2 regions of the Mechercharimyces sp. CAU 1602 genome follow, and region 1 is predicted to be linked to the other one. Evidence: riboswitches for the same ligand, from Rfam matches in the RefSeq annotation. Region 1 holds a riboswitch; the other holds the start of a gene.
What was found. A riboswitch is a leader RNA that binds a small molecule or an ion and turns the genes downstream of it on or off. The one in region 1 is predicted to bind thiamine pyrophosphate.
Positions count from the first base shown of each region.

Region 2: another riboswitch for thiamine pyrophosphate. It lies ahead of NXZ84_RS02785 (thiamine phosphate synthase); the one in region 1 lies ahead of thiC (phosphomethylpyrimidine synthase ThiC).

Region 1 is NZ_JANTPT010000001.1:41,266-48,725, forward strand. It holds gene NXZ84_RS00245 (DUF4430 domain-containing protein) at 1-756, shown strand, start outside; gene NXZ84_RS00250 (DUF4430 domain-containing protein) at 753-1,466, shown strand; gene NXZ84_RS00255 (energy-coupling factor transporter transmembrane component T) at 1,466-2,323, shown strand; gene NXZ84_RS00260 (ABC transporter ATP-binding protein) at 2,323-3,987, shown strand; gene NXZ84_RS00265 (ECF transporter S component) at 4,083-4,646, shown strand; gene NXZ84_RS00270 (hypothetical protein) at 4,956-5,297, shown strand; TPP riboswitch at 5,329-5,439, shown strand; gene thiC (phosphomethylpyrimidine synthase ThiC) at 5,578-7,332, shown strand.
Region 2 is NZ_JANTPT010000001.1:525,385-532,844, reverse strand. It holds gene NXZ84_RS02820 (cation:proton antiporter) at 1-338, shown strand, start outside; gene NXZ84_RS02815 (DUF1540 domain-containing protein) at 399-614, opposite strand; gene NXZ84_RS02810 (hypothetical protein) at 698-979, opposite strand; gene ftsW (putative lipid II flippase FtsW) at 1,296-2,444, shown strand; gene NXZ84_RS02800 (thiazole synthase) at 2,520-3,281, opposite strand; gene thiS (sulfur carrier protein ThiS) at 3,284-3,490, opposite strand; gene thiO (glycine oxidase ThiO) at 3,477-4,628, opposite strand; gene NXZ84_RS02785 (thiamine phosphate synthase) at 4,625-5,245, opposite strand; TPP riboswitch at 5,324-5,420, opposite strand; gene NXZ84_RS02780 (2Fe-2S iron-sulfur cluster-binding protein) at 5,473-5,775, opposite strand; gene NXZ84_RS02775 (DedA family protein) at 5,836-6,456, opposite strand; gene NXZ84_RS02770 (M42 family metallopeptidase) at 6,640-7,460, opposite strand, start outside.

The sequences.
Region 1 (7,460 bases):
GGGTTTGAATCTTGGGGGAGTGAAACGAGTGAAAGTGCGTCACAAGTAATGATTGCACTATGTTCGAATGGGATTTCCCCCACCTCGCTCGCTTTTACCAAGCCAGGGGGTAATCTGCTGGAAAATTTGTTATCGTACCAAGAAAAAGATGGTGGATTTGCTCATGTGAAAGGGGGAGGCAGTAACCATATGGCAGGGGAGCAGGCGTTGATTGCTCTAACTTCATATCGAAATCTGCTTGAAGGAAAATCACGTGTATATGATTTTACTCCACTAGTGGAACCGGAGCCAGAACCAGACCCCGAGCCGGAGCCAGATCCGGGTCCCGAGCCCCAACCGGATCAAGAGGAATCGCAAGGAACTCCTCCTATGCAAGCGCCCACTCCTACACCTGTAGTGTTGGTAGATGAGCAGCCACTTATGGAATACCCCGTTATTTATCATTCATGGTATCAGGCAGCCACACCTCGACAGACAGTTGTAAGACCAGCTGTAGTGAATAACAACATTGCAACAAGAGCAGAGGATTCTGAATCAGCAGCCCCCGGTGTTGTGACAGATAATGAACCGGAAGAGAATCAGCTCACTTTCGTAAGCGAGGATGAACAGAAAAATAAGTACGCGGCAGCCACACCCGCTTCTCCACAGGTAAAGAACAGAGAGATGAGAGAGTGGATGATCGTATTAGTCGGTGTTGTGATGGTGCTGATGGGACTGGCTTTATATCTTTATGATAAAAGGAGAGGGTGGCAATGACGAGAAGAATATCCATCTTTTTAATTGCAATTGGTTTGCTGTTTGTAGGGGCTGGATCTTGGGAAGCGTTGGCTAGTTCTCCTTTGGTGGAAGAAACTTTAGCTGGTGACGAAAAAGATGTGAAACGATCGGGTCAAAGCGAACTCTCATCGAATCAGATTGAAAACCAAAGTGAAAAAGAGAATGTAAGCGCAGATGATAATAATACCGAAACTTCCTATTCATCAGAAATGAAGGTTAAGGCCACATCTACAGAAGTTCAAACAGAAAACGCTATTACAAAAAAAGACGAGAGACGCACGATAACGAGAACAGCTCCTTCGAACTCCTCTTCACAGCAAGCTGAGCGTGCAAAAAAAGAGAATGCACAACCAACAGCTACTTTTTCGATTCACGGCAGTGGGGGTCAGACTGTACTATCAGCACGCGCGGTGACATTAGTAGAGGGAGATACGGTGTTTGATGTACTTCAACGTGCCACGCAAGCGACAGGGGTTCAAATGGAATATCGTGGATGGGCTCATACCTTGTATGTAGAAGGCATAGACAACTTGTACGAATTTGATGAAGGGCCGGAAAGTGGCTGGATGTATCGAGTAAATGGAGTTTTTCCCAATAAAAGTGCGGGGATTTATGATGTGGATGAAGGAGATGTGATCGAATGGCTCTATACACGCGACCTCGGACGTGATATTGGAGCGGAATTTTGATGAGGATCGGTTTTCAAGCTTTGCACCCTGCTATTACCGTTTTTTATTATGTTGGCGCCCTTTCTCTCCTCTTCCTTCTCTTTCATCCTCTGTTCATTGTGACAGGGGTGACTCTCTTGCTAGCAATGAACTTTCTCTATGATGGTGGGAAGGGCGTTTGGAAATGGAAAGGAATGATGTTGATTACAACCATTCTTTTGATTGTAGTAAATGTAATCACATCACAGCGTGGTTCCGTTATTCTCTGGCAGGGTGAACGGTACCGAATTACAGGTGAATCTTTACTATATGGCACCATGATGGCAGGAATGATCGTTGCTGTCATTATGCTCTTTATTTCTTATCAACAGGTGGTTACTGCGGATAAATTTCTATATCTATTTGCGCGTCTTCTACCCCAATGGGCAATGCTGACGATGTTAGCGGTTCGTTTTATGCCGCTGTTGCGGGAGCGCTTAAGCGAGATTGAAAAGGTCCAACGAGTGCGACTGGGGGAAGGGACACCTGGATGGAAAAAGCGAATGCAGCGTAAGATGAAACAATTAGAAGTATTACTTACTTGGTCGTTAGAAGAGGGACTGCAGTCAGCCGATTCGATGAGAGCACGTGGATATGGTGTGGGTAGACGAACCGCTTATGTGTATTGGCGTTGGCGAATGAGGGATAGCTGGTCTTTGTTCATCTTGGGGGCGCTTATGCTCTTCTGTTATTGGGGAAGGTGGCAGGGATGGGGGGTGCTGGATATTTACCCGGATTTGGAGCGATTCTCTTTGATAGAAGCTGAGTGGCTTTTATTGATGGGATATCTACTATTTATTAGCTTCCCTATCTTGATTGAAGCAAAGGAGACCTTATGATGAATGTACTTACATGTAAAGAGCTCAGCTTTACCTTTGCAGGAGAGAAAAGCCCCACTTTGAAAGAGATCTCGATGGGAATAACTCCGGGAGAATTTGTACTTTTATGTGGTCCAACGGGTTCTGGGAAAAGTACGCTTTTGCGAATGCTCAAACAGGAAATTCAACCGGCAGGGGAACAATCAGGGGAAATATGGTATAAAGAGAGTGAATTGGGGCGTGTAGAAGCGAGCCGAGCCGCAGCGGAGATTGGTTTTCTGTTTCAAAATCCTGAGCATCAGATTGTGATGGAAAAGGGTTTGGAAGAGCTAGTGTTTGGTATGGAGAATTTAGGATATCCGCCAGCGCTCATGCGGAGGAGAGCGGCAGAAGCGAGTGCTTATTTGGGTTTGGAAAAAGAGTTATCCCAACAGACGTCTACGTTGTCAGGGGGAGAAAAGCAATTATTAAATTTGGCATCACTCTTGGCGATGAAACCTCGAGTATTACTCTTGGATGAACCAACAGCACTTTTGGATCCTGTGCACGCTCTTCAATTTCTACAGACATTAAAGCGTTTTAATCAGGAAACGGGTATGACCGTGATTTTGTCCGAACATCGGTTGGAAGACGTGTATCCACTGTGTGATCGTGTGCTCATGTTGGAGAATGGACGGCTTGTTTATAATGGTTCTCCGAGAGAAGGGATACGATGGTTGGCAGCAAAGGGGGGGAGTCTTCGAAAATGGATGCCTACGGTTCCAGCGACACTATCGGCTTTACAGCAAAATAATAAAACGGAGGATGATGTGCCACTAACGATTGCAGAAGGAAGAAGGTGGCTATTAAAAATAGCCCCTTCTACTAGAGCAGGTGCACAGCGCGCTGCCGCTTCCCTTGAGGCAAAGACGACACCGCCTCGGCGCCCGCTCTGTTCATTAGAAAAAATTCAGTTTACCTATAGGAATGGGCAACAAGTGTTAACTGAGCTTAATCTCAAAGTGTTACCTGGGGAGTGCGTAGCAGTATTGGGAGGCAATGGTTCCGGTAAGTCAACGCTGTTACAAGTGGTTGCAGGTCTACTTCGACCTCGGAAGGGCTTGGTCCGTTTGCCGAGGAAAGAGCATCGAATCGGGTACCTTCCGCAAAATATAGAATCTTTTTTCTTGGGGGATACATTATCGCAGGAAATAGAATTTGTCACAGAAGGTGTAGGAAGTGAAGAAGGGGGTAACAAGCATCAAGATATCGTACAGTTATTTTCGCTGAACCCTCTGCTGGAGCAACATCCTCTTGATCTAAGTGGGGGGGAGAGACAAAAAGCGGCACTTGCTTGTTTACTCTTACAAAAACCAAATATGTATTTGTTGGATGAACCCACACAAGGAATGGATCCAGTTACCAAGGAAATATGTAAGCATTCTTTGTTACAACGAGCATCAGAAGGTGCGGGCATTCTTTTTACCACCCACGATGTGGAGTTTGCTGCTGAGGTAGCAACACGTTGTGTCATGTTGTTTGAAGGTGAAATCATTGTTTCAGAGCCGACGGCTGCTTTTTTTCGTGGCAATGATTTTTATACAACAGCGGCGTATCGGTTAACGCGCGAAACGGGATGGCCTGAGGGGATTACGATGAAGGAGGTGCATACCCTGTGGGACGGATTGGTTGGCGCGCGTTTGTAGTCATTACTCTTTTTTGTTCGTGGCAGGTTACGCGCTGGCTCGCGTTAGGCCCTTTTTGGACTAGTCTGGTATTACTCGCATGTTTTATTTTTCTGATGATTATTCGATTTGAACGATCAGACGTCAATAGTAAGGAGTTGGTGCTTATTGCGCTTTTGATTGCAATAGCGGCGGTTAGCAGAGTTCCTTTTGCTGGAATTCCAAGTGTGCAGCCAACTACCTTCGTTATTATTGTAGCGGCAATCGTATTGGGTGCAGAACGGGGGTTTGTCATTGGCGCGGGAGCGGCGTTAGTGTCAAATATGTTTTTGGGTCAGGGACCCTGGACTCCTTGGCAAATGGTAAGTTGGGGGTTGGTAGGTTGGACAGCAGGGGTATTGAAAGATACTTTTATCATGAAAAATATGAGCACTCGGTTGCTTTTCGGGTTTGTATGGGGGTTTCTATTTGGTTGGATCATGAATGTGTGGGTGGTGATCGGGATGGAGAATCATAGTTGGTCTACATTTGTTTCCGTCTACGTTGCCAGCTTCTATTTTGATTTGGCTCATGCATTATCTAATCTATTTTTTCTGGCTGCATTCTCTTCACGTTGGGTGAGGGTTTTAGCAAGGTTTAAGAGAAAGTACGGTTTAGTGATCGCATCTTCTTCCAATTGAGAAATTAGACGCTATGTAGAAGAAGTCTCCTTCACATGAAGGAGCTTCCATTATATCTTTTAGTAAACACCGCATCCGCATACAAAAACGAAGATGGTTGCGATTACCAATAAGAAGATTAGTAAGCTTTTGTATCCGAAACAACCATAATTATACCCACAACTCACACTGCATTCCTCCTTTACCGTTTTCACTATATAAGATATGTAGAGAGGGGGAAAACGCGCGGGTGTATGCCTTTCTCGATCAGAAACAGGCAGATATCATTAATTGGAGTTGTTTTACTTATAGGGAAGAGCCGCTCACCCTATGGATAAGCGGCTTCATCCTAGTTATCACTATCTTCTAGTAGTAACCGCATCCGCATACGAAGACGAAGATGGTCGCGATCACGAGCAAAAAGATAAGCAGGCTTTTGTAGCCGAAGCATCCGTAATTGTAACCACAGCTGTAGCCACTCATAAACGGCATTCCTCCTCTGTTGGGATCTATATATACATATGTTTTTCCTCTGTAATGGAGCGGGTAGATGCCTTGGTTTTACGGAAAAGAGGCGACTACCCCTCATCAACTTTCTTTGCTAAAAACCTGTGCTTTTCATTCTTCCTATTGATTAAGGTAAACGGCTTGGTATATACTCGACGTAGGTGATGGTGTGCGAAAATAGGATCATCACCGATAAGTGTATAGCAACGGGAGCTTGGAGAAGCCAGGCTGAGAGGGCGGGAACTCTACGCCGACCGATAAACCTGATCTGGGTAATGCCAGCGTAGGAATGGTGGGATAAGGGACTGGTTTGCGATTGTGCAGACGTCCTTCCTCGACAAAGTCGCTACGCTGTGTGCGGCTTCTTTTGTTTGTCAAAAAATGAAAAGCCCGGTTTATGAACAAGAGAAATTCAAAATAAAACCTTAATATTAGGAGTGTTATGATGAGTGAAAATAATAAGTTAGATTTTCCGAACAGCCGTAAAGTGTACCAGACAGGGTCTCGCCCCGATATTCGAGTACCAGTGCGGGAAATTGAACTTCACCCTACAAGTGGTCGCTTTGGTGAAGAGGAGAATGAGCCTGTTCGAGTCTACGACTGTAGTGGACCTTATACGGATCCAGACGTGACGATTGATTTACGTAAAGGGTTATCCCCATTGCGTCAAGAGTGGATCAGAGAACGTAATGATGTGGAAGAGTATGAAGGGCGGAAAGTGCAACCACTAGATAATGGGTACCAAAAAGAAGGGAAGGGATCACGTGAAGTGTTTCCTCATGTGAACTCTCGCCCACTGCGTGCGAAGAGAGGTAAATACGTGACGCAGATGCATTATGCCAAGCAAGGCATCATTACTCCTGAAATGGAATTTGTCGCCTTACGAGAAAAATTGAGTCCAGAATTCGTACGGGAAGAAGTAGCGAGTGGACGTGCGATTATACCTGCTAACATTAATCACCCTGAGATTGAGCCGATGATCATCGGTAAACATTTTCACGTGAAGATTAATGCCAATATCGGTAACTCTGCCGTCAGCTCCTCCATTGAAGAAGAAGTAGAAAAAATGCGTTGGGCTACCCATTGGGGTGCAGACACCATTATGGATTTGTCAACCGGGAAAGATATTCATACTACTCGTGAGTGGATTATTCGTAACTCACCGGTTCCAGTGGGGACGGTGCCGATTTATCAAGCCTTGGAAAAAGTAGCTGGGAAACCGGAAGCCCTTACATGGGAAATTTATCGGGATACTTTGATTGAACAAGCGGAGCAAGGAGTAGATTATTTTACCATTCATGCAGGGGTAAGACTTCCTTATATCCCAATGACAGCTGAACGAACTACTGGTATCGTTTCACGTGGAGGTTCTATTTTAGCGGCGTGGTGTTTGGCGTATCATGAGGAAAACTTCTTATATACTCACTTTCGTGAGATATGCGAAATCTTGGCTGCCTACGATATATCTATCTCTTTAGGGGATGGACTTCGCCCAGGGTCGATTGCTGATGCAAATGACCGGGCACAGTTTGCCGAACTCGAAACATTGGGTGAATTGACGAAAATTGCATGGGAATACGATGTTCAAGTCATGATTGAAGGCCCAGGGCACGTACCTCTTCATAAAATAAAAGAAAATGTTGATTTAGAACAAAAAATTTGTCATGAAGCGCCGTTTTATACTTTGGGCCCATTAACAACCGATATTGCACCTGGATATGATCACATCACATCAGCAATTGGTGCCGCTATGATCGGCTGGCATGGGACGGCTATGCTCTGCTATGTGACACCAAAGGAGCACTTGGGCCTTCCCAACCGGGATGATGTGAAAGAAGGCGTTATTACTTACAAAATTGCCGCCCATGCAGCCGACCTGGCTAAAGGACATCCAGGAGCGCAGGTTCGGGACGATGCCCTATCCAAAGCGCGATTTGAATTCCGTTGGCATGATCAGTTTAATCTTTCGCTCGATCCTCAACGTGCGATCTCTTACCATGATGAGACACTGCCTGCAGAGCCCGCAAAGACGGCACACTTCTGTTCGATGTGCGGTCCTAAGTTTTGTAGTATGCGTATTAGTCAAGATATCAGGGAGTTTGCGGCTGAAAAAGGGATGGATGTATTTGCTGCCAAGGAAGAAGGAATGAAGGAGAAGGCTGAGGAATTTCGCAAAGAGGGAGCGAAGATTTATAGATAGACGAAACAAATGAATATCGGTAAAAAAGGGAGGAGTTATCCTTTTTTTATCGAGAAATGATTGACATGATGGCTAACAGAGTATAGAATGAAGCTAATAATTTTTCCTTAAGGAAAAATTATTAGCCA
Region 2 (7,460 bases), 480 kb from region 1:
TACCGATTTTCTTTGTCAGCATTGGCGTAATGGCAAACTTAGCAGGTCTTAACCAGGATATCTTGATACTGATCGCCGTACTCACTGTAATTGCCATCATTACCAAGTGGCTCGGTGGAATTATTGGTGCCAAGTTAGCTGGTTTTAGCTGGCGCAGCTCCTCTGGGATCGGGGCTGGTATGATTGCTCGCGGAGAAGTAGGTTTAATTGTTGCCTCGATTGGTCTTAACAAGCACTTAATCGATGAGGGACTTTTTACCGCTATGGTGATCATTGTATTGGTAACCACACTGGTTACACCCCCTGCCCTCAAGATGAGTTTTAGCAAGCGATCATAAGTTATTCTCCCTCAGCAAAAAAACCCCCACAAGGTGGGGGTTTTTCTGTAGGCACACCTTTTATGCGCCTTTCTTCTTGAAGGTGTGACAACATGTATCCGCTGGTTTACTTGCATTATAGTCCTGATGACGGGTGTCAATCATTTCGCCACCAATTTCTTCGTTGTAATTCTTTCCATCATGACTATCCACATCCACCATAATCGCATCAGCACTACAATTGTTGCCTTGCTCCCAATAATGGCAATTGGCCACACTACATTTGACTTGGGGCATTATCTTCACCTCCTGCCTAACAGTGTTGACAAAAGGCAAAGAATTTATTTCTCCTTTTTTAATGCAAAGCACCTATTTTTTAATTAATCTTCCTGGTCTATCGTAATATCGGCCTGATTTAATTCATCCAAAATGCGATGGAGTTCACGTGGATCTATTCCCCGTTTATTACGAGCGGATACCGTAAAATAAACATCTCCACTAAAACGTGGGATGGTTTCTTTTACTTCCACTTCCGTATCTCCATATATCTTTCGGAAGATAGGCTGATTTTTCACCTTTTCCCAACCACAACGAGTTAACTCTTGTTCATACAAATCAAAATCGTCCTCTTCAATACGCATATCAATGCTCGTTACTTTCACTTGCTATACCTCCCTATATTTAATCACGTCGATTTTTCAACACCCTTTGACAAGTTCGTCCATTCTCGGTATCATCACTAGAAGATTGAGAGGAGAAGAACGATTCCATCTCGAAAAGATACAGATACGAAGGTAGACTGTAAGGTGTAACTCCTGCTGCAGATGGCAAGAATAAGGACGAGAAAACCGATCTTATCCATCCATTTCTCTACATGCTAACATATTTAACACTTGATTTACATTCACAAGCGCGGAAAAAAAGAAGTCCCACATGGGATTGATCAAAACGTATATACATAGAATGAGGGGATCAACAATGGTACGTGGCAAACCTAGCTTCTGGTTTATATTAATCGTCTTTATGCTAGTCGGGTTCGGACTCGTGATGGTCTTTAGCGCCAGCTATTATAAAGGCATTACAGACTACGGCAACAGCTACTTTTTCTTCCGCCAACAATTAATCGCCGCAGGCATTGGTCTGTTTTTATTCTTCACCATCGGAAACATTCCATATACTTTGTACTCTCGATTCATTGGCTGGATTCTATTGGGGAGCTTAGCCCTTTTACCGCTAGTTTTTCTACCTGGGATCGGTAGCACTATTAACAACGCCACACGCTGGATCGAGATCGGCTCTTTTAGCTTTCAACCGTCTGAGCTTGCTAAATTGGGGGCTATCTTTTATACAGCCTATATTATGAGCAAAAAACAACAGCAACTGCATGATTTTCGTAAAGGGCTGCTTCCTCCTTTAATCATTATTTTTCTTTTTTGTTTCCTGATTGTAATTGAACCTGACTTTAGTACAGCCTTACTTCTGCTTAGCTCGTGTATGATCATCATCTTTTGTGCTGGAGCACGAATCAAACATCTACTCTTGTTAAGTACTATCGGTATTCCCATAATCATTAAAGTTATGATAGACGCTGACTATCGTGTAGATCGGCTTTCCGCCTTATATGACCCCTGGGTAGACCCCACAGGTAATGGATGGCAAACGATTCAATCACTCTATGCAATCGCTCCTGGCGGCTTATCTGGAAGTGGATTGGGAAACAGCATCCAAAAAATGGCTTACTTACCCGAGGCACATACGGACTTTATCTTTGCTATCGTCGCTGAAGAATTGGGGTTCCTGGGAGCTACTTTTTTGGTACTACTCTTCATCGTCTACACAGTGCTAGGGATGCGAATCGCGCTACGCACACCGGATACCTTTGGTAGTCTACTCGGTATTGGAATTGTTTCTCTTATCTCTTTGCAAGCAGTACTAAACCTTGGAGTAGCTACAGCTATTCTCCCCGTCACTGGAGTGACGCTCCCTTTTATCAGCTATGGGGGGACATCCTTAATTACTTATTTGACAGCTTCTGGAGTGTTACTTAACTTGTCTCGTTATAATCAGGCTCATTCCATTCGGTCCCGTCAATCTTCTAAGAGCAAAGTATCCATGGAGGGGTTCTAATTAACCATACTCTTGTTACCAGTGAGGACGTCTACTATATGTAGACGTCCTCACTCGTTCTCACCATCAGTATTCTTATAACAGCCCTTCGGTCGGACTACTTGCAATCGCATACGTTTTCTTCGAAATCCGTCCCGCCTCAAACCCAAGACGCCCTGCTTCTGTAGCCAGCCTCATCGCAGTGGCCATCTTAACGGGATCTTTCGCACCCGAAACAGCAGTATTAAGGAGCACACCATCCGCCCCCAACTCCATCGCCTGAGCCACGTCTGCTGGCGAACCAATGCCAGCATCTACAATAACAGGTATATCCACCGCATCTCGTAAGAGTGAGAAATAGAAAGGGTTTAATATCCCCTGTCCCGATCCTATAGGTGCTGCTCCGGGCATAATCGCATGCGCCCCCGCTTCTACTAAATGGCGCGCCAAGATGGGATCATCTGAAGTATAAGGTAAAACCGTAAATCCTTCTTCCACCAATTGTTTCGTCGCTTCCAAAGTAGCGAGTGGGTCAGGAAGAAGGGTTTTCTGATCTGCAATCACTTCCACTTTGATCATATCGCATAGTCCTGATGCACGTGCAAGTCGCGCAATCCGAACCGCCTCTTCTACTGTTGCAGCCCCTGCAGTATTAGGAAGAAGAGTAAATCGCTTTAAATCCAACTGTTCTAACAGGTTCGGTTGATCCGGATTACTCAAATCTAAGCGTCGAACAGCAAAAGTAAGCACTTCGGTCGCAGATGCTTCCACTGCCTCTTTTTGCTCTTCTAAAGAGTGAAATTTCCCAGTTCCCAAAAAGAGACGTGATGAAAATTGATGATTCCCAATTATTAGCATAATTATCCTCCTCCTACAAAATGAACAATTTCGATTTCATCCCCTGCTCGTACTTGAGCATTATCATGATGTTCTCCTGCTAATACGATGCGGTTGTGCTCCACAATTACCATGCGTTCAGATAGTGAGAGATGGTCGAGTAAGCAGGTTACTGTAACTACCTCTTTGGGAATCTCCACCTTTTTTCCATTCAGTTTAATTGCTATCATATTTCACCACCTCTCTTCTGTCAGCTCCTGTATCAACCCCGAGTCGATCCAGAGAAAACGATGATAGCACAGGGTTCTTCTTCCCCATCATCGCCTCCGCTATCCACTTGCCTGTAATGGGACTAAGTAAGATGCCATTACGAAAATGACCACATGCCAAATAGAGATTGCCAACCTCGGTTACAGGTCCCAAAAATGGCATCCGATCTGAAGAGCCAGGTCGAATACTAGACCAACTCCGCAAAAAGGTACTTTCTTTCAATGCCGGAACGAGTCGAATCGCTTCTGATAACAATAACTGTATCGCCTCTGCAGACACACCCCGTGTAAAAGTATGATGAATTTCTGTAGCGCCTACGATTACTTGTTGCTCCGCTTTAGGTACCAGGTAACACCCTTTGGAAAAATAAGTCTTATTAAATAGCGGTACAGGTACTTGTAGGGCAAGCGATTCTCCTTTAACTGGAACAATCGGTACCTTAACCCCTGCTGTACGGGCTAAGGCTGCACTCCAGGCCCCTGCTGCCAGGACAACTTGATTAGCTTCAAATGAACCTAGCGCTGTTTCCACCCCGCTAACGCTACCCTTTCGCATCAATAGCGCTTGTACCTCCATCCCCGAGTAAAACTGAACCCCCAATTGCCTCGCTCTTAGTTCCATCGCTTTTAGCCAGCGAGGTGCATGTAGTTGCACATCAAGGGGGAGCGATAAAGCTCCCTTCACTGCGCGCGATAACTCCGGTTCATCCCGCCACAGCGCATCTCCTTCACACCAGTGCGCACACTCACCTTGTCTTTGCTGCCACTGACCGCGCTCTTGTAACCTCTTTTTCTCTTCCTCATCCCATGCTAATCGAAGCATCCCTGCCCGATTTAACTCTACATCTACCCCTGTCTGCTCCCACAGCTCATGTTGGAGCTCGGGAAACATCCTTCTGCTAGCAAGACACAGATCTACCATCGGCCCTGGAAAAGACATTTCCACCTGCGCCCCCAACATACCTGCGGCTGCACTCGACGCATGGGCTCCAACGTGATCCCGTTCCATAACGGCTACCTCTGCTCCCGCTTGTGCGAGAAAGTAGGCGATGGTACAGCCAATAATCCCACCCCCTACAACGATCACTTCATGTTTCAAATCGACATCCCCTCCCCTCGTAAGCTCTTTCCCACTATCCATAAGCGGTGTGCTGCTTCTTCTATATCAGGCTGCTGAAGAATGGCTGAAATCACTGCTACTCCTGATGCCCCCGCTGCCGCTACCTCCGCAAGATTAGTAATGGAGACACCCCCGATAGCGAGCACTGGGATGGATAAAACAGTAACAAGTTGACGAAGCATATCTACTCCACGCGCTGGTAACCCCGGTTTGGATGGAGTAGCATATACATGACCAAATGTTACATAGTCAGCTCCTAGCCTTTGAGCTTCGTGGGCGGATGCAAGTGAGTGAACAGAGACCCCCAACTCCCGCACATAAGGAGAGTGGCGACGAACAAGTGGAGGTGACATCCCACGTTCTGGAAGGTGCACTCCGCACCCAAGCGCCCGTGCAATGTCAATGCGATCATTTATCAAGAGCTGTTCTTGCTTCCACCCTGTTTCAAGCAGGCGAGCTCCCAGTTGAAAGGTGAGCAGGGCTGTCTGGTGCTTCAATCTCAGTTGAAGGCGATCTACGTAAGGAGCCACAGCCTCTAAAGGCGGGAGCCTCCCCTCCTGTATACAGCGATCCGTAATAATAAGATCAATCCGCATCTTTTCACCCCTCGCCTATTGCTTTTTGCAACACAAAAAACGGCACCCAAATAGATACCGTTTGCATTAAAATCAGTGGTTAAATTAACTCCACATCCTTACGCTGGTATCATCCAGGTCAAGTTCGAAGGGTTGAGGTTATCCTCTCTCAGCTTACGCACCCCTTGTGGGAACACTATAAAATTATCTTCTTCCTCATTGTAGCAAGCTTGCTTTTCATCCGTCAATTACCAACCAAATCGGTTAGGAGGTACTTCTATCGTAAGAGGACCATATACATCCAGCTGACAAGCTAGGCGATACCCGTCTTCCACCGCATCTTCACCTAGTCTCAGCTCTTCATTCTCCCCTACTTCATTCACATTTTCCCTACCTGCAACTATTTTCACTTTACAGGTTCCACATCGTGCTGATGTGCAGTTGTAGGGAATAGGTACCGACTGCATAATCGCCTCCACCAATAACGGCGCTCCTTCGTCAACCGACACCTGATACTCTTCTCCCTTACACTTTACCGTTACTTGCGACACTCTCTTCCCTCCTCATGCTTGTGTGTAGCATTCATGCACCACCTTATTCCGATGGGCTACCTACTTACGAAATATACGCCGCAGCTGACTTGTGTTTTGTGTACGAAACCATAAATAAATCGCCAGCGGTGCGAAAATAAAAGACAAAATTAGTAGCCAGCTACCGTAATGTTCAAAAAGAGCAAACACTCTTTCCCACTGCTCTCCCAGTATAAAACCTAAGCCAATAAAAGTGAGACACCAGGTTACTGCTCCGCTATAAGCATAGAGACCAAAACGCCGGAAAGGCATATTAGAGATACCGGCGACATATGCCGTCAAATGACGAACACCCGGGATAAAATAACCAAAAAAAAGAACCCAGTTCCCATACTTTCGAAACAAGAGTTGGGTGACGCGAAACCGTCGTCTCGTCAGCATAAATTTACTCCCATGCTTTTTGACGAAGGGGTACCCTAGTTTATTACCTAAAAAATAGCTAATCGAAATACCAGATATCGAACCGCTTACTGCACTTAAATAAGTATAATAGACGATTAATTGACCCTCAGATGACAGGTATCCAACGAAAGTCATCATAATCTCATCTGGTAAGGGCAATCCGACAATTCCCAAAACCAAAAAAACATATATCCCTATATATCCATAATTAAGGAGAAAATCGATCCATGATTGTTCCATAACCCAACCCCGTTTTTTCTACATACCATTATCCCCAGAATATCATACTTTTCCGTAGTCGAAAAGGAAAAATGCCGTGTCTTGAAGGTGAACATCTGCTTTTTTGAAGATCGGGTTACGAGAAAAAGACGAAAACTCCTTTCACTTAAGAAGCATTCGTCACGAACAAAATAAGTGAGCTAATTACTTCCTCCCCGCAAATTGCGTAAATTCATCTACTTTGCGCTGGTCTAGCCCTTTAATCAGCTCTACTACAAGCCGCTTCGCCCACTCTAAATCTTTTTTACTCACCATTGATACATGACTGTGAATATAACGAGCTGCCACTCCGAGGACAATGGAGGGTACCCCACGTTTGTACATGTGTATACGACCAGCATCCGTGCCTCCGCCCGTCATCGTCTCCACTTGATATGGAATTTCGTGTTTACTGGCAGTCTCAATCACAAAGTTACGAAAACGAGTGTTTGGAATCATCGTCGCATCTAAAAAGGTAACGAGCGGGCCATTTCCTAGACGCAACTTGTCACTCCCTTCAGTGCCTGGTCCATCCTCTGCTACTCCCACATCTAAAATAATAGCAACGTCTGGATCGACTGCATACGGAGCTGTTGTTGCACCACGCAGACCCACTTCTTCCTGCACCGTCGCACCGGAGTAGACTACATTGGGATGAGAGTGAGCACGTAACTCTTTCAGAGATTCCAGCGCTAAGTAACAGCCTGCCCTATTATCAAATGCTTTACCGAGCAAGGTATCTTCATCGGCTAATATTTCAAATGGACAGATAGGAACGATGGGATCACCAATATGAATACCCCATTCTTCTACCTGCTCTTTGCTTTTGGCCCCCACATCAATATACATTTCTTTGAGGGGATATACCTTATTCCGTTCTTCTGGCGTTAAAATATGAGGGGGTTTAGAGCCAACCACACCTGTATAATTCTTGTTCTCAGTCATAATAGTAACCCGTTGTGAGAGCAGAACTTGACTCCACCATC